Regions from separate parts of the Staphylococcus casei genome, predicted to be linked through region 3. Evidence: riboswitches for the same ligand, from Rfam matches in the RefSeq annotation. Region 3 holds a riboswitch; each other region holds the start of a gene.
The links. Region 3 has a riboswitch for thiamine pyrophosphate ahead of tenA (thiaminase II). Riboswitches for the same ligand answer to the same signal wherever they lie in the genome.
Positions count from the first base shown of each region.

Region 1: linked by a shared signal. The riboswitch ahead of QMO72_RS00765 (thiamine phosphate synthase) and the one ahead of tenA (thiaminase II) in region 3 are both predicted to bind thiamine pyrophosphate.
Region 2: linked by a shared signal. The riboswitch ahead of QMO72_RS09240 (ECF transporter S component) and the one ahead of tenA (thiaminase II) in region 3 are both predicted to bind thiamine pyrophosphate.
Region 4: linked by a shared signal. The riboswitch ahead of QMO72_RS08435 (3-oxoacyl-ACP reductase) and the one ahead of tenA (thiaminase II) in region 3 are both predicted to bind thiamine pyrophosphate.

Region 1 covers NZ_CP125718.1:173,532-178,152, reverse strand. Annotated here, with positions in the region: gene QMO72_RS00780 (thiazole synthase) at 1-237, opposite strand, end outside; gene thiS (sulfur carrier protein ThiS) at 239-439, opposite strand; gene QMO72_RS00770 (NAD(P)/FAD-dependent oxidoreductase) at 417-1,544, opposite strand; gene QMO72_RS00765 (thiamine phosphate synthase) at 1,537-2,130, opposite strand; TPP riboswitch at 2,196-2,306, opposite strand; gene xylB (xylulokinase) at 2,486-3,982, opposite strand; gene QMO72_RS00755 (antibiotic biosynthesis monooxygenase family protein) at 4,165-4,482, shown strand; gene QMO72_RS00750 (AEC family transporter) at 4,580-4,621, opposite strand, start outside.
Region 2 covers NZ_CP125718.1:1,910,912-1,915,532, reverse strand. Annotated here, with positions in the region: gene QMO72_RS09250 (energy-coupling factor transporter transmembrane component T family protein) at 1-719, opposite strand, end outside; gene QMO72_RS09245 (ABC transporter ATP-binding protein) at 712-2,130, opposite strand; gene QMO72_RS09240 (ECF transporter S component) at 2,143-2,718, opposite strand; TPP riboswitch at 2,805-2,906, opposite strand; gene graF (glycopeptide resistance-associated protein GraF) at 3,125-3,259, opposite strand; gene auxA (lipoteichoic acid stability factor AuxA) at 3,525-4,621, shown strand, end outside.
Region 3 covers NZ_CP125718.1:899,657-904,277, forward strand. Annotated here, with positions in the region: gene QMO72_RS04165 (single-stranded DNA-binding protein) at 142-561, shown strand; gene QMO72_RS04170 (transglycosylase family protein) at 1,038-1,706, shown strand; TPP riboswitch at 1,851-1,949, shown strand; gene tenA (thiaminase II) at 2,029-2,718, shown strand; gene thiD (bifunctional hydroxymethylpyrimidine kinase/phosphomethylpyrimidine kinase) at 2,711-3,532, shown strand; gene thiM (hydroxyethylthiazole kinase) at 3,522-4,313, shown strand; gene thiE (thiamine phosphate synthase) at 4,317-4,621, shown strand, end outside.
Region 4 covers NZ_CP125718.1:1,744,714-1,749,334, reverse strand. Annotated here, with positions in the region: gene ffh (signal recognition particle protein) at 1-444, shown strand, start outside; gene QMO72_RS08440 (LLM class flavin-dependent oxidoreductase) at 555-1,862, opposite strand; gene QMO72_RS08435 (3-oxoacyl-ACP reductase) at 1,890-2,642, opposite strand; TPP riboswitch at 2,758-2,856, opposite strand; gene rpsP (30S ribosomal protein S16) at 3,179-3,445, shown strand; gene rimM (ribosome maturation factor RimM) at 3,715-4,221, shown strand; gene trmD (tRNA (guanosine(37)-N1)-methyltransferase TrmD) at 4,221-4,621, shown strand, end outside.

The DNA of each region.
Region 1 (4,621 bases), 730 kb from region 3:
CGCTTCTTTTGCTGATTTAGCGCCTGCTGTATTTGGAAAGGTAGTAAATTTTGTTAAATCTACTTTAGCTAAAGGATTCGGTAAATTTTTGTCATATAAGTTCATTCGACGTACAGCAAATGTTAATACTTCCGTCTCTGAAGCATTAATTGCTTTTGTTTGTGTGAGCTCATCTTCAAATTTTCCAGTACCTAATAATAATCTTGAATTTAATGTGAATGGTCCTATATTGAACATCCTATCCGCCTCCTACAAATTCTAGTAATTCTAAACAATCTTTGTCGTTAACTATTTGTGTTGGAAATTGTTTTTGACTGATGAGTTCCTCATTGTGTTCTACTATGACGCGTTGCTCATCTAAACCAATCTCACGTATTAATTCTTGAATATTTAATGATTTCTCAAATGTAAAATGATCACCGTTTATGATACATCTCATTTTTTTGGCTCCCTTCAAATTGAAAATCTTCGAGTTGCGTAGGTCTATGACCACTTTGAATCCATCTACCCATTAATGATCCTATGTATGGTGAAAGTAAAATACCATTACGATAATGGCCAGTAATGACAAACAACCCTTTATCTATTTCATCCATAATAGGTTCTTCATTTGTACAATATGGCCTGATCCCCGACCATTGCTTTAATAACTGACTCTCTTTTAGCTTAGGCACATACTGTATCGCTTGCGTTAGCAACCATTGCTTTCCGCTTTCTGACACACCAACTGAAAAATCATCCATGTAACTAGTAGCTCCAATTAAATAACGCTGGTTCATTTTAGGTATGATATAACAACCATTTGTCATAAAGAGTGTGGTTTTCAAATCCAACTTACTATGTTCAACAAGTAACGCCTCACCTTTGATACCAGTGACTTGATTTTGTGACATATAGTTATTCAATAATTTACCACTCCAAGCGCCTCCTGCCACTATTACCTTTTCTGATAATAGCACTTCATCTTTCGTCACAACGCGATAACCGCCAAGATGATGACACTCAATGTTATGAACTTCCGTATTATAAATACGATGGATATGACGATGGCTTAATGATTTCAAAAGTGCTTTAGTATAATGATTCGCATTAATTTGATGATCATTAGGAATATGTATAGCTGATAAACCATCTGATATCATACTGCCGTTAGAAAGTCGCGACAATCCTTCAGAAGATAGCATCTTTACTGAATGATCGTACTGGTGTAAAAATTGATATTGTTGTATGACATTGACGTTATCTTCAAAATTTGCAGCCATTTTAATTAAGCCACTACTTAAATATTCAATATCTACCCCTACTTCATCTAACAAACTGTTACGTAAATCTTCAAACATGCTTTGAGAAGTTTGAGCTAGATGAAAAAGACTACTTTCTTCCGTAAATTCATTCTGTGCGCCCAGCATACCTCCTGCTTTGTATGACGCATGCATGCCTGGGACATCACGATCTACAATAGCAATATGCATTCCCAATTCACTCATTGTTCTTGCCACTGACATTCCTATAACACCTGAACCAACAATGATGGCATCATACATATTCAATCCAAACCTCCTTTAGACGACCTATATTGGTGTTACTTTTCCTCTGAAAAATAGATATACCTGCTATGCCATTGAATCCTTTAGGTAATTGCTTTAAGGTTTGTTGATTAATACCACCCAACGCAATAACAGGAATTTTGCTATTAACCGCTTCAATTATTTCAGCCGTTGTTCTCGGCATTTTTCCAGCTTTAGAATTGGTTTCGAACACATGACCAAACAATACGAAGTCTAGATTTAATTGCTCAGCATACCTAATAGCCATTTGACTATGTGTCGACATACTCACTTGAATTTCCGGTTGATTATATTTAAAACGTTTCACGCGTGCATCGCATTCTCTAAAATGGATTGCCTTTAAATCACAACGTCTTAAGACACAAACATTGTCGTGGATAATCACTTTGTCTTTAGGAAAACCATATTGTATGAGGTCCGTTATCCATGACACTAACATGGCCGTGGGCATCGGCGTTCTGACAATCAGGTAATCAATATACTGTTCAATGTGTTGATAATGTTTAGCGTCTTGTTTCGACAAATAATCATACTGTGTAATTGCAACAAACAATTTTCTCACCTCAAATAATAAAAAAAACGTTATTTCTCCGGCTGGAAAAATAACGTTGAATTAACGAATATACATTGTCTATAACGCCACTTTCCTACGCCAGTATAAGCTGGATCAGGTTCAAGGAATCCCTCAGTTGCTACTTCGGTCTCAGCCTTTATTAAAAGGCACTTCCAGTGGTCAAGCATCTATTAAATTTTAAATTATATAAATTACATTTACTTTTATTGCAAGAATTATTACATTCAATCTAACGCATTATCTTTATCTTTTCAAGTTTCTTTGTTAAGAAAAGACAAATGCTACTCCGAAATATAAGATTAACTTTATCATATCTCTAACCACAGAAAATTCCAAATTATAATCATTTTGATTCTTCAGATAATTTTAATAAGCGTTGCGTTAAGGGTTGTGTTTGACGATATACTGCTTCGTACACTTCAAAGTATTTCACGTACGATTGATGATATTGTTGACGTGGTGCAAAAGATTGTTCATAACATATGAATTTCTGAATAATTTCTTCCAAATGATTATACCATCCCAACCCACAGACAGCTAAGATCGCCGCGCCCATACACGGACCTTCTTCATATTTAAGCCGACTAATCTTTGCATCAAAGATATCCGCTTGTAATTGTAACCAAAAGTCACTTTTAGAACCTCCACCAATCGATACAATATGTCGAATATTCTTACCACTTTCACGTAAGTATTTGATAGATTCATAGAGCGAAAATGTAATACCCTCAATCACTGATCTTGCTATATCGCTATTATTATGCAACATACTAAGACCTATAAAACTCCCTCTAATACTGGCATCTCCATGAGGCGTGCGTTCCCCAGATAAATATGGCGTAAACAGTAACCCTCGACTTCCTAATGGTGATTGACTTGCTAAATCTATAATTTGTTCAAAGCTCAGATTTGACAATACTTTATTACGTAACCAATGCAGACTATCACCAGCTGCCAGTGTAACCCCCATAACATAAGACATTTGGTCCATAGCATGATTAAAGTAATGTATATTTTGTTTATATACTGCGTCTTGTGCATTTTCACATGCCAAGATAACCCCCGAGGTCCCTATACTGCACAATGTTTCATCAACCTGAGTGACACCAGCTCCCAATGCACCACAAGCATTATCACCCCCGCCTGCGAAGACGGCTACGTCATTAGTAAATCCTAGATTATTAGCAATAGAAGCATCGATATATCCCACGAAATCATGTGATGCGACAAGGTCTGGATATATATCACGAAGACCAAATCGTCTCCCTATTTCTTTAGACCATGCTTTTTCCTTAGGATTTAACAGTAACGTACTAGATGCATCAGAGTATTCCATATTTATTTTTCCAGTTAATTTGAAACGCACATAATCTTTAGGGAGTAAAAAGACCTTTATCTTCTCCCAATTATGTGGTTCATTATCTTTAATCCATAATAATTTGGTTAAGGTAAATCCTTCTAACACAGGGTTTGATAATACATATTCTCCTAATTCCTTTTTAATTTGTTCGCACTGTATGGTTGACCTAGTGTCATTCCATAAAATGGCATCACGTATCGGTTGATGCGCATGGTCTAATATAACTAAACTATGCATTTGTCCCGATAACGATAGTCCCTTAACATCAATATGCTGCATTTCATGTGTGCTTAATAATTGTTTAATACAACTTTGAGTAGCTTCAAACCAATCGTTTGGACATTGTTCATTAAACCCAGATTGATGTTGTATTATTTTTAAAGATTCACTTATTGTTTTTATTACTTCACCATTTCTAGTTACTGCGATTGCTTTTACAGAGCTCGTGCCTATATCGATGCCTAATACAGCTTCAGTCAATTTAATCGTCCTTTTTAAGTAGATTTTCAAAAATAATATATCGTCATACTGTTTTTAGTTTTTACAAGAACTAGTTATAACACGTTAAAAATAAAAATCAAATGCTTTAAAAATTTCGCTAGAGAAAAAATTTTAAAAGTGATAGCATAAATATCATATTTAATTTTTTAAGGAGGTCCATCATGTTTATTACTGAAGTAGCATTTTCAACAACTAAAGAAAACGAACAAAAGCTGTATGATAAAGTCAAAAAAAATGCCAATGAATTAGTGGATGTTGACGGTTTAATCGATGCAGAGGTATGGACAAAATCCAAAGGTGATGAAGTCGAGTACGTTATTGTCAGTAAATGGCAAGAAAAGCAACACTTCCAAGCTTGGGTATCCAGACCATCTCACGTGGCTGAACATAAAGAAATGAATAAAAAAGCTAAAGAAGGGGACAAACCTCAAAGCCCGTTCAAAAAAGTTTTGAAACAATATACAGTTGTAGAATTTTAAGTTAAATAGGCCTCATGAATTTCTACAAACAAAAAGGATAACACCATCTTGTCAGATGAGTGTTATCCTTTTTGAGTTTGCTTAATATACAGATTTATTAAAATAATATCTTAGAGCAATAAATAACTATAACAACCGT
Region 2 (4,621 bases), 1.0 Mb from region 3:
ACAGCTACTATGAGTATAATATCTTTATATGAGAAAGAAGTATTATAATAGTAGGTTCTAGGTCCATCTTTGAATCCTTTTTTTTCCATAGCAACCGACAGTTGATGTGCTTTTCTAATATTTTGGCTTAGTAACGGAATAACGATATGTTTAATACGTTTAAAACCTGTATAGTTTGATTTATCAATCATTTGATAACGCATTTTTAATGAGCGTCTAAGTTGGACTAAGGATGTAAACATCAATGGAACCATTCTTATAGCCGCCATAAAAGCATAAGCTATCTTCGGTTTAACTTTCAAATGCTGCATGAGACTGTAAAAAATCATCACGATTTGAGAAGTAAAAGCAATTAAAATACCAAAAAATGATACAGTTGACGTACGCATAGCTAAATGTAAGCCTCGATATAAACTTTCCGTAGTGATCTTTATAAAGCCTAATTGGAAAATCATGTGTGTCCCGGAACCATAAAAAATCATGAATAATGCTGATATCAAACTAAATATAACAGTAAAAAACACAAAGGCTAAGGTTATTTTGAGTTTCAAACCATTAAAAAGTAATAAAAAGACGAGCATGAACAATGTTAAATAAATCATATAATCAAATTGATGAATAAAAATAACAAAGACAAATAATAGTACTGCAATTATAAGTTTCGTGATGATATTAACATCATCTATAAAAGAATAGTGCTTTTTCCACATTTCAAACATGAGTACCACCCTTTAATTCATATAATTGATGTTGATCCACATGTAGTCTATGGGTTGGATACCTAGAAATAAGCTCTGAGTCATGCGTTACCATAATAATAGTTTGTCCATGTTGGATGCATTTTTGAAATAACTTAATAAGGTTAAACGTATTATGACTGTCTAGCCCGAAAGTTGGTTCATCTAATAAAATAAACTTAGAAGATGAGCTCAATGCAATAGCCACACTTAACCTTCGTTTTTGTCCCATTGATAATTCATATGGATGTTGTGATTGTACATTTTCTAAATTTAACGTTTTGAGCATTTCTACAGTCTCTTGCATAGCATCGTTTTTAGAAATAGAATGTTTTTTATATTGAATGAAAATTTCTTCGAAAACAGAATGTGTTATAAATTGTAATTCTGGATTTTGATACACTAAATACATGTGTTTTGCTGCATCTTTGATTTTAGACAAAGTGTGATCATTAATATACATTTTTCCTTCATATTTAATTAGTTGCATCATCGATTCTAATAATGTAGTTTTACCGCTGCCGTTTGGTCCAGTAATAGTAATCCAATCACCAGTGTTGATGATGTGTTCTGAAATACGTAAAAGTTTACGTTTACCTCTTTTGACTGTAACTTGTTTGAATTTAAAGTTACTATTTGTTGGTAACATCGCCGTATTTGGACATGAAGAGGGTTTAGGGGCGTATTGCCAAGCATTTGGATGCCATACGCCATATTCTGTTAATAGGTGCTCATAGTCGCTTAGCATCTTTGTTGGAGATTCGTCCGCTATGATTTCCCCGTTGTAATTAAACAAAAGCACACGATCTATATGTTGCCATATATGTTCCACTTTATGTTCTACAATGAGTACAGTTTGATCTTCCCACAAGGCCTTGATTTTTTGCCATAAATCAGCAGTTGCTTCTACATCTAACATAGCTGTGGGTTCATCTAAAAATAAAGTGTCTGCTTGTTGCAAAAGCGTTTCTGCAATTGCAAGTTTTTGTTTCATACCACCACTTAATTGGTTAATGTATTGATCTTTATCTACATTAAGTCCTACTGCTGTAAGTGCTGCTTTAATTTTTTCGTCCATATTATCACGAGGGACATTTAAATTTTCTAATACAAAAGCTAATTCTTCATAAACTTTAGGCATACAAAATTGACTGTCCGGATCTTGAAAAATAACGCCGCAGTTATGGTTAATGTGTAATTCATCATATTTCATTGGCAAATCAATAAGATTAGGCACAATACCACTTAAGACATTCAATAACGTACTTTTTCCAGAACCAGAAGGTCCTAAAAGTAATACTTTTTCTTTATCATTTATATTGATACTTAAATTATCAAATATTTTATGCTGTGCATTTGGATATTTTAGACGTAAATTTTTTGTTACTATCAACGAAATTGCTCCTTATAAGTTGTCGTAATCGCTTTGACTTGCTGGTCTAAACAATTTAGTTACACCAGTTTGATCCAAGGCTTTTACGATATAATAAGATAAAAGTCCAGCAACAACGATGCCACTTATAAGTCTAAACCCGATGTATAATGCGAGGTTCCATCCAGCAATTTCTGAAAGATAACCATAAGCGAAGTCAATCGGTAATGTAGCTACTGCAGCTAAAAGTCCAGCTAACATGGCAACCATAACAGTACGAGATTTATATTTAAAAATTGCAAATATAATTTCACAGGCTAAACCTTGTAATAAGGCATAAATTATAGTAGCTATATCAAAACGGCCCATTATTATAGTTTCGCCAGCCCCTGCAGCAAATTCAGCTAAAATAGCAATACCAGCTTTAGGGATAATAAGATAAGCAACGACAGCTGCCATAAACCATGCGCCATACGTCAATTCTTCAAAATGTAGTCCGGTAATTTGTACAGCTTTATAGACGAAATTCCAAATGTTGTATATCACTGCGAAAACAACTGCAATTAATACAGTTACGAGTATTTCAGAAAGCTTTAAACCTTTTGTCATGATCGTTTCCTCCTATATAAAAAACGCACAACCTTCTAGAAAGTTGCGCGTTTAAATAGTGGCATAGGGATACCAATCAAAGAAAAAGGTATCGCAATACACTTTCCTACGCTAGTTTAATCTAGATCAGGTTCAAAGGGTTTGAGGGTATACCTCATCTCAGTCACTAAACACCCCTAGTGCGAATATTATATTTAAATTTAACTATAATGTATGATTTTTCGCCAGTTCTGTCAAGGTCTCAATTTAATAATGGGGAATAATAAGCTGGTTAATCAATAGAGGAAGCGAGTTTATAAAGAGCATATAGAAAGTAGCGAAGTATATTGCTAAACTAAGGTAGGGAAGCGTATTAAAAAAGTAAGCCGAAGTAGTTTGGCTTACTCAAAGTGAATCGTCTATTGTCTTAATCCAATGTGTCTTGGATATTTTTTTTAGTTTCTTCCTCACCATCATTTGATGATGATTGTTGATCTTTTAATTTATCTTCAGCCGCTTTAGCTTTTTCAGCTGCTTGTTTATTTAATTCTTCTTTACTCATAAGTACAACACTCCTTAATTTTTAAGTAGAATATATTGATTGTATACCACGGAATTGAATCATTAAACAAAAACAAAGAAATGAATAACTATAAATTGTATATAGCCCATGCGTTTTTATACTTTTTATGAAATAATTGTTTAATAGTATAAATTATGTGGAATTTTGACTATACAACTATTTTATATCATACTATAGACTTATTTATTAGATTATTAAAGACAAGAACAAAATGTTCATATATAATAACTTTGAGGTGAATGGTATGTCTTTTTTTAAGAAACACGCTGAGATACTGTATAGTTATATTATAGGCATCGTTTCGCTTTTCACAAGTCTCATCATTTTAATTAATTTACCTTTAATTCACAAGTTAAATGGTAAAGGTAAGATTGAATTACATATTCATAATGTGTGGGATTTTATAAACGCGTTTTTCAGTGAAATTATTAGGGTGATGAGTAATTATATAGGGAACTTTCCTGTAGTAAGCGCAATCTTGATTCTTTTGTTTGGTGTTGCGTTAATACTTATTGGCTTCACGCTATTTAGAACAACGAGATATGACTATGATATTTCAATTTTCTTTTTAGTTATTGGTATTCTGTTCTTCATTATAACGCTTATACTCATGACACAAGTTTATAGCTTTTTTGCTGTTATTTTTGTGATACCTTTTGCGGTGCATATAGGTTACATTGTTTATAAAGATGAATTAAATACGGACCATAGAAAATATCATTATTTATGGATTATTTTCACTTATGGCATAAGTTATTTATTAACACAAATTGTGTTATATGGAAGAATAGATAGTGATCAAATTGTACCAATTGATATTCTAAGTGTTAACACGTTTTTCATAATTATGTGGTTACTTGGACAAATGTCAATTTGGAACTTCTTATTCCTAAGAAGATCATTACCATTAACGAAACAAGAACTCGGCGAAGAAGAACCGGAATTATCTAGAACGAGTAAAGGTGCAGTAACTACTCAAACAAAAGAATATTGGAAAGATTTACAAGACAAAACAACAGAATTTACACGTAAAACACGTAGAAGTGTAGATATTCAAAAAGCTAGGGATAAAAAGGATAAATTCATTAAAAAATGGAAAGACATTATTGATATTCAAGAAGATGATGTACCAAATTGGATGAAGAAACCTAAATGGCTTAAATCTGCATATGTAGAATTATGCTGTGGAGCAATTCTCTTATTCTTTACATTGATTGAATTTAATAATAGAAACGCATTATTTGTTTCTGGTGATTGGGAAATTTCTCAAACACAATATGTTATTGAGTGGATTACTTTATTCTTGTTAATGATTATTATAATAATTTATATTTTAACGAC
Region 3 (4,621 bases):
ATATAATCATTATAACGTAGTTTTAAAACAGAAAGGAAATAATTGTAGAAAACTGTGAGATTTTACTTTTGAAAAAGTTGAAAGTGTATTTTGACTCTAAAATCAAAATTAAATATGATTAGAATATGAAGGAGGTGACACATGATAAATAATATCGTCGTTGTAGGACGACTTACGAAAGCTCCAAAAATATTTGAAAAGGAGGGCAGTAAATTAGCTACATTTTGTGTAGCAGTTACTAGAAACTATAAAGATAAGCATCAAAATACAATTTGTGACTATTTATACTGTAAAGCATTTGGAAAGATAGCCAGTAATATTGAAAAATATATTAATCAAGGTTCACTGGTAGGTATTACAGGACAAATGCAATCACGTAAATTTACAAAAGAAGGACAGACGCACTTTGTATCAGAAATTTATATTGAAACTATCAAATTTATGTCTCCACAATCAAAAGTTGAAACAGAAGCGGTATTTGAGCCATTCCAACTAGAACCCAACCATGAGTCATTAGATGAAATAACTGTACAAGAAACCGATATATATGAAACTGTATAATACTCCCACATTATAACTATCCCAAATATAATCCATCCAAATTAATATACATCAAATCCTACTATCAATTATACTTCTTTCTGGCTATCTCTCTTAAAATACAAATAAGAGAGATAGCTATTTTATTGAATGCAACACTTCCTTGGTAACTCTATTGATGTTGCTTGAGGAAAAAGTGAAAATATAGTTGTAAAAATGCTAAGCATACTGAAAAAGCAACATTATTAGACTGAATAATCTGATAAATTACAAATTTATTACACGATGTGATGCGCTAATTTAGTATTTAAATGGCATTATGATGAAGTTTAAATTATAAGTTTGATAAAAATATACACATTTACCATGTAATTTTCATGTAAAAAAACTCTTGTTTTTTTTATGTCTCTGTAACCTACTACATATTTTTGAATGTTATAGTTGTAACTAGCAAATTAATCATAAAACTAATTACCTTATAGGAGGACTTTTTGGAAATGAAAAAAACAATTATTGCATCAACATTAGCAGTAGGTCTAGGAGTTACAGGAGCAGCATCAGCAGGAAATACAGCAGATGCTTCAGAACAAGGTATCGATAAAGCGCAGTTAGCACAACTAGCGCAATCAAATTCAAGTCAATTAAATGAATCTCCTGTTCAAGAAGGTTCATATAACTATAATTTTAATTTAAATGGTGTTGATTATCACTTTGAATCAGACGGTCAAAACTTTAGCTGGAGCTATGGTGGAGATGTTAATGGTTCAGTAGAACAATCTGCAGATAACAGTGAACAAGCTCAACAAACAGAACAACCACAACAAGAAGCGGCACCACAAACTGAACAAACGCAACAACCACAACAAGAGTCAACTTCAGCTCAAACTTCAAGTGAATCATCAAATGAAGCTTCTGAAGGATCATCAGTAAATGTTAACGCTCATTTACAACAAATCGCTCAACGTGAATCAGGTGGCGACCTTAAAGCTGTAAACCCTTCATCAGGTGCAGCAGGTAAATACCAATTCTTACAAAGTACATGGGATTCAGTAGCACCTGCAGAATATAAAGGTGTATCACCAACTGAAGCACCAGAATCAGTACAAGACCAAGCAGCAGTAGATTTATACAACTCAGCTGGTGCATCACAATGGGTTACTGCATAATTTCAAGTAGTATCTTTGAATCAATGTTTTAATATTAAAGCAAGCATCTCTATTATAGCGATAGAGATGCTTTTTTGTATGAAACGCATTTTTTTGCATTATTTAATACATTTTGTTATGTTTAAATAAATATAAAATTTATAAAATTACTACTAGGGGAGCCTTTGTGCTGAGATGAATTTATTCAGACCCTTACAACCTGATTTGGTTAATACCAACGTAGGAAAGTAGTTTAATTCATAGTTTAATTACTTAATTTTCCTATCGATTAACTACATCCCTACTTGGGTTTGTAGTTTTTTTATTATCAGGAGGACTAACAGTGTTATTTTCAAGTGAGTTAAAACAAGCGTCACAACCAATCATAGAAGCTATTTATAAAGATCCGTTCATCCAGGGTATGCTAAAAGGTAATTTATCTAAAGCTGTAATTAAGTATTACCTAAGGGCAGATGCCTCATATTTAAAAGAATTTGCAAATATTTATGCGTTACTTATACCAAAAATGCAGGAATTGGAAGATGTCCAATTTTTAGTGGAACAAATTCAGTTTATTGTAGATGGGGAAGTAGAAGCACATGAAATATTAGCTGATTTTGTTAACGAGCCTTATAATGAAATTGTAAAAGAGAAAGTATGGCCGCCAAGTGGTGATCATTATATAAAACATATGTATTTTAATGCTTATGCAAAAGAAAATGCGGCATATACAATTGCAGCAATGGCACCTTGTCCGTATGTCTATCAAGTCATTGCTAAACAAGCTTTGCAAGATGAATTGCTTAATAACGATGCATTATTGAAAGAATGGTTTGTCTTTTACAGTACAGAAATGGATGAACTTGTACATGTTTTTGATAATTTAATGGATAAGTTAACTCAAAATTGTACTAATCAAGAAAAACATGCGATTAAAGACTGTTTTTTACAGAGTACAGTACATGAACGTAATTTCTTTAATATGTCAGTTACTGAAGAAGTTTGGTCTTATGGAGGAGATAATAATGAATAAACCTAAAATTGCATTAACTATCGCTGGAACAGATCCAACTGGAGGTGCTGGCGTAATGGCAGACTTAAAGTCATTTCATGCTTGTGGTGTCTACGGTATGGCAGCGATTACAAGTATTGTGGCCCAAAATACAAAAGGTGTCCAACACATTCACAATCTGGAAACAAGCTGGTTGTCTGAACAACTTGAAAGCGTATATGATGATGAATTACCTCAAGCTTTAAAAACGGGTATGATTGCATCTAAAGAAATGATGGAATTAATTCAATTATATTTAAAAAAATATCCTGACATTCCATATGTAATAGATCCAGTGATGTTAGCTAAAAGTGGTGATGCTTTAATGGATGATGATGCCAAATCAGACTTACAAAATATTTTATTACCTTATGCAAAAGTTGCTACGCCAAACTTACCGGAAGCTGAAGAGATTACAGGATTGAAGATAACGGATGAAGCTTCAATTTATAAGGCTGGGAATATATTTATTAACGATATTGGTAGTAAAGGTGTGGTCATTAAAGGTGGTCATTCAGAAAACCTTGATACAGCAAAAGATTATTTATTTACCAAAGAAGATGTATTCACGTTTGAGTCACCGCGTTATGAAACACAACATACGCATGGTACTGGTTGCACATTTTCAGCAGTGATTACTGCTGAGTTAGCTAAAGGTAAATCGGTGTATGATGCTGTAAACAAAGCTAAACAATTTATCTCATTAAGTATTAAATATACTCCTGAAATTGGTCAAGGAAGAGGGCCAGTAAACCATTTTGCGTATATGAAAGAGGTCGGTTTAGATGACGAATAATTTAGAAATACTAAGAGCTAATCAGCCGTTAGTGATTTGCTATACTAATGATGTAGTTAAAAATTTTACTGCAAATGGTTTATTAAGTTTAGGTGCGAGTCCTGCAATGAGTGAAGCACCAGAAGAGGCTACCGATATGTTAAATGCAGCGCATGCATTATTAATAAATATCGGCACACTCACAAAAGCGAAAGAAGCAGACATTATGACTATTGCAAAGACTGCGAATAAAGTGGGTACTCCCGTGGTTTTCGACCCAGTTGCAGTAGGCGCTTCACAATATCGCAAAGCATTTTGTCATCGTTTTTTACAAGAAGTCGATATTGCGATAATTAAAGGTAATGCATCTGAAATTTTAACCTTAGTAAACAATGATACAACTATGAAAGGGACAGATGGTGATGTGACATTAAATTCTGTTGAAATTGCGAAAATGGCACATGAGCATTTAAAAACAGCCATAGTCGTTACGGGTAAAGAAGATGTCATTATACAAGATAACCAAATTATAAAAATTACAAATGGTTCTCCAATGCTTACTAAAGTCACGGGGGCTGGCTGTTTATTAGGCGGCGTGTTAGCTAGTTTCTTACCCTCTCAAAAAGATCAAGCAAGAGAAGCGATAGTAGAAGCAGTAGCACTATATAATATCGCTGCTGAACAAGCAGAAGCAGTGGCTCATCATAAAGGCCCTGGCACTTTTATGATTGAATTACTTAATGCACTTTATCATATTTCATTCGATGATTATTTAGCTTATCGTCGTATACAAGAGGTGTAATACATGTTTAACAAACAGTACTTAAAAGTCTACTTCATTTGCGGTACTCAAGATGTACCTGAAAATAGTTCTATTAAAGAGATATTGACTAAAGCACTAGAGGCTGGTATTACAATGTTTCAATTTAGAGAAAAAGGGACGACAGCACTAAAAGGACAAGCGAAAGTCAAATTGGCGAGACAGTTATGTGCGTTGTGTCATCGTTATCAAGTTCCATTTATAGTTAATGATGATGTAGCGCTAGCTGAAGAAATTAATGCTGATGGAATACATGTAGGGCAGGATGATCTGGATGTAAGTACATTTGC
Region 4 (4,621 bases), 850 kb from region 3:
CAACAAGATGTAGATCAAGATAAAGCTAAAGATTTAGAGAAGAAAATGCGCACATCTTCATTTACGTTGGATGATTTCTTGGATCAATTAGACCAAGTTAAAAGTCTTGGACCATTAGATGATATTATGAAAATGGTGCCTGGTATGAATAAAATGAAAGGCTTAGATAATTTGAATATGGACGATAAACAAATTGATCATATTAAAGCCATCATACAATCAATGACGCCAACCGAAAGAAATAATCCAGATGCATTGAATGTATCTCGAAAAAAACGTATCGCTAAAGGTTCAGGTCGTTCTGTACAAGAAGTGAACAGATTAATGAAACAATTTAACGAAATGAAAAAAATGATGAAACAATTTTCTGGTGGGGGCAAAGGTAAAAAAGGTAAACGTAAACAAATGGAAAATATGCTAAATGGCATGAACTTACCATTTTAGTTATTCGTTTGCTATAAATGAGTTGCTAGCTAGAAAATCAAATAAAAAAAGGGTGGTTTCCTAAAAATGGAAACTACCCTTTTTTATTGAATATGATATGTAATGATATATTACATTAGGCCAAGATGTTCGCGGAAAGTTGTACCATCGTAGGAGGATCTAAATAAATCTCTTTTTTGCATCTCAGGAATAATCAGATTTACAAAATCTTCCAAACTATTTGGAAGTACAGGGGGCATCAAATTAAAACCATCAGCCACGCCACAATCCATCCACAGTTCCATAGTGTCTACAATGTCTTTGGGTGTGCCAATTAAAGTTAAATGTCCACCACCAGCGCTAAGATAACCTAGCAGTTCTCTTAACGTAGGATTCTTGTCTTGGATGATTTCAAGTACGGTCTCATAACGACCTACAGGGCCTGTAAACGATTCAACCGGAGGTAATGGTGGGACAGGTTTATCTAATTCCCAGTTATGGCAATCTTGTTGTATGAAAAAGCTCAATTGCTTTAATGCAGTTTCAACTGGTAGCGCTTCGTCTAATTTTTGTTTTTTTGCATATGCTGCTTCATATGTCTCACCTACATATGTAACTAAACCAGGGAAGACCTTAATATGTTGCCTGTTTGGATCTTCACTCAGTAACTGTTCGTCTAGTTTTTGGCGAAAGGCCTTTGCTTGTTTTAAATTCCATGCAACAGCATAAACAGCATCAGCATATTTGGCAGCTAGTGCTATACCTTGGCTCGATGCACCCGCTTGCATTGCTACTGGTTTGCCTTGAGGGCTACGAGGTGTAGTAGATGGACCTTTTACATTAAAGTACTTTCCTTCGTGATTGAAAGGATGTATATGTGATGAATGAATTAAATGATTGTCTTTACGGTTATGTGAAAAATCATTAGGGTCCCAAGAGCTAAATAGCTTATTCATTAGTTGAGCAAATTCATGAGCTTTTGCATATCTTTCCTTGCGAGGTGGAAGTGCTGGCATATTATGATTAAAAGCTTCTAAATCAGTCATTGAAGTGACAAGGTTCCAACCTACACGGCCTTGAGTAACATGGTCTAAACTTAAGAGTTGACGAGATGCTGTAAAAGGATTAGAAAATGTACTGGAAATGGTGGCTACTAAGCCAATGTGATGAGTTACTTGGGAAATTGCAGTTAAACTTACTATAGGGTCGAACCAAAATGCTGGCATATCGCTTTGAGACTTTGCTGGGAATGAATGATTGTCTGCAAAGAACACAGCATCAAATAAGCCTTGCTCAGATATTTGTGCTAGCTCTTGATAATAGGATATATCTCCTACACGTTCAACGCTTGAATCAGGCATTAACCAAGCAGCTTGGTGATGACCACAAGCATATATTAATATACCAATATTGAGATGTTTCTTAGAATCTATAGTCATTACGAGATGCCTCCAAATTTCAAATTATTAATTCATCGTTAAACCGCCATCAATGGTATAGTTCTGTCCTGTTATACCTTTTGCTTGATCAGATACTAAATAGGCCACCATATTGGCAACATCTTGTAGAGCAGTAACTTTTTTCAAAGGTGTTGTCTGTGCAATCAGATCAAATACTTCGGCAGTTGTGGCAGCACTGGCATCTGTGGTTTTTAATAAGCCGCCTGATACAACATTAGCTGTAATGCCAAACTGACCTAATTCTGCTGCAATGTTACGTGTTAACCCGATAAGGCCAGCTTTTGCTGTTGTATATTCATGATAAGGTACCACAGGATTTTGATATAAATTAGTACCAATAGAAATAATGGCACCAGATTGTCTTTCTAAAAATTGAGGTAATACACTTTGAGTGACGTTAAATGCTGATTTTAAAGTGCCATTGAGTTGTTGCTGATAATCATCCCAAGATAAGTCTTTGAAAGATTTTTGCTGCGTAGGATCAAACTTGAACCCAACTAATGCATTATTAACTACCGCATCGATATGACCAAAACGTTCTGTAGCTTGTACTATTAATTTGTCGACATCGTTTCTATTTGTAACGTCAGCTTGAATAGCTATCGCCTGATGTTCGCCAAGCTCAGTTACTAGTTGCTCAGCCAGTACTTTATTTTGAAAATAATTAATAATAACGTTATATCCTTGTTGAGATAATGTTTTAACAATAACTGCACCTAAACCTCTACTACTGCCAGTTACTAGTACTGTTTTATTCATATAAATCACTCCTATTCAGATGTTTACTAAATAAAAAAACACAACCTTCACTATAGAAAGTTGTGTATGAAAAAATAACAGTATATTAATAGTAGAAGCGTTGTCTCTAAAAAATACGAAATCATTCACACTTTCCTCCGCTAGATTTAGCTAGATCAGGTTCAAAGGGTTTGAGTAGAACTCATCTCAGTTTAAAACACCCCTAGTGCTATTATTATTTAATTTATCTTCAATGTATATTTTATATATTCAGATGTCAAGTGGTGCTCTTGAAGACACACAGGAAAGTGATGCGTTAGATGGAAGCTAGGAGAAAGACCATAATGATGTTATAAGTAAATTACATTTCACTTGGATTGTTTATCGTATGCACTTTAGTAAAATGACATAAAAGCTTTCATATTGCTGTTTAATAAGGGCTTGACGATAATTTTTGAAAAAGGTCAAGAAGAAACTCTTTACAAATGTAGGAAGTACTGTTATTATTATCTCTTGTAGAAAATAAAAATTATGAACATACAAAGGAGAGAAAATAAATGGCAGTTAAATTACGTTTAACACGTTTAGGTTCTAAAAGAAATCCATTCTATCGTATCGTAGCAGCAGATGCTCGTGCGCCACGTGATGGTCGTAACATCCAACAAATCGGTACTTATAACCCTAACAGTGTGAATGCACCAGAAGTTAAAATCGACGAAGAATTAGCACTTAAATGGTTAAAAGATGGAGCTAAACCTACAGATACTGTACACAATATCTTATCAAAAGAAGGTATCTTGAAGAAATTCGACGACCAAAAATAAGCTTAAACTTATGTCACAAATATATCATTTGTAAGAGTACCGACTCAGGTGCTCTTTTTTTAAATGCTAAAAATGATGCATTTAATATTAGAAATGGTATTGAAAGCAAGGCACACACTTAATCGCTTGTTCTTGTCTTAAATTTATAATTTCCAACGTTGATTGATAACTAAGATGGATTTATCCATGTTATAATGAGTAGCGTAAAAAATAAAACATACATAAAAATTAGGGACACCTAGGATATATATTTTATCGGAGGAACATATATGAAAGTTGAAGTAGGAAAAATCGTTAATACACATGGCGTCAAAGGTGAAATTAAAATTAAATCAGATTCTGACTTTACAGAAACGCGTTTTCAACCTGGTGAAGTCGTGCAAATTGAACGTGAAGGAAAAGAACCGCTTGAATTTAAAATTGCTTCGTATCGTATGCATAAAGGGTTACATATGCTCACTTTTGAAGGCATTAATAATATCAATGATATTGAATATTTAAAAGGTGAAACGATAGTGCAAGAACGTGATCATGAGGAAATTGAATTGGGTGAGCATGAGTATTTTTATTCAGATATTATTGGGTGTACAGTCTTTGACGATGAGGATACGCCGATTGGTCGGGTAACAGAAATATTTGAAACCGGTGCAAATGATGTATGGGTTGTCAAAGGTGATAAGGAATATCTTATTCCCTATATTGCAGATGTCGTCAAAGATATTGATGTTGAAGGTAGAAGTATAAAAATCACACCTATGGAAGGGTTATTAGATTAATGAAAATTGATTATTTAACACTTTTTCCAGAGATGTTTGATGGTGTGCTAAATCATTCTATTTTAAAACGTGCTCAAGAAAAAGGAATGTTAGACGTTAATACAGTGAACTTTAGACATTTTGCTGAGAATAAACATAACCAAGTAGATGATTATCCATTTGGTGGAGGACAAGGGATGGTATTGAAGCCGGAGCCTATATTCAATGCTATGGATAGCATTGAACAAACAGAGGACACACGCGTCATCTTAATGTGTCCTCAAGGACGACCGTTTAATCAACAAATCGCACAAGAGTTGAGCGAATCAGAGCATTTGGTATTTATTTGTGGACATTATGAGGGTTACGATGAAAGAATAAGAGAACATCTGGTTACTGATGAAATATCAATGGGAGATTA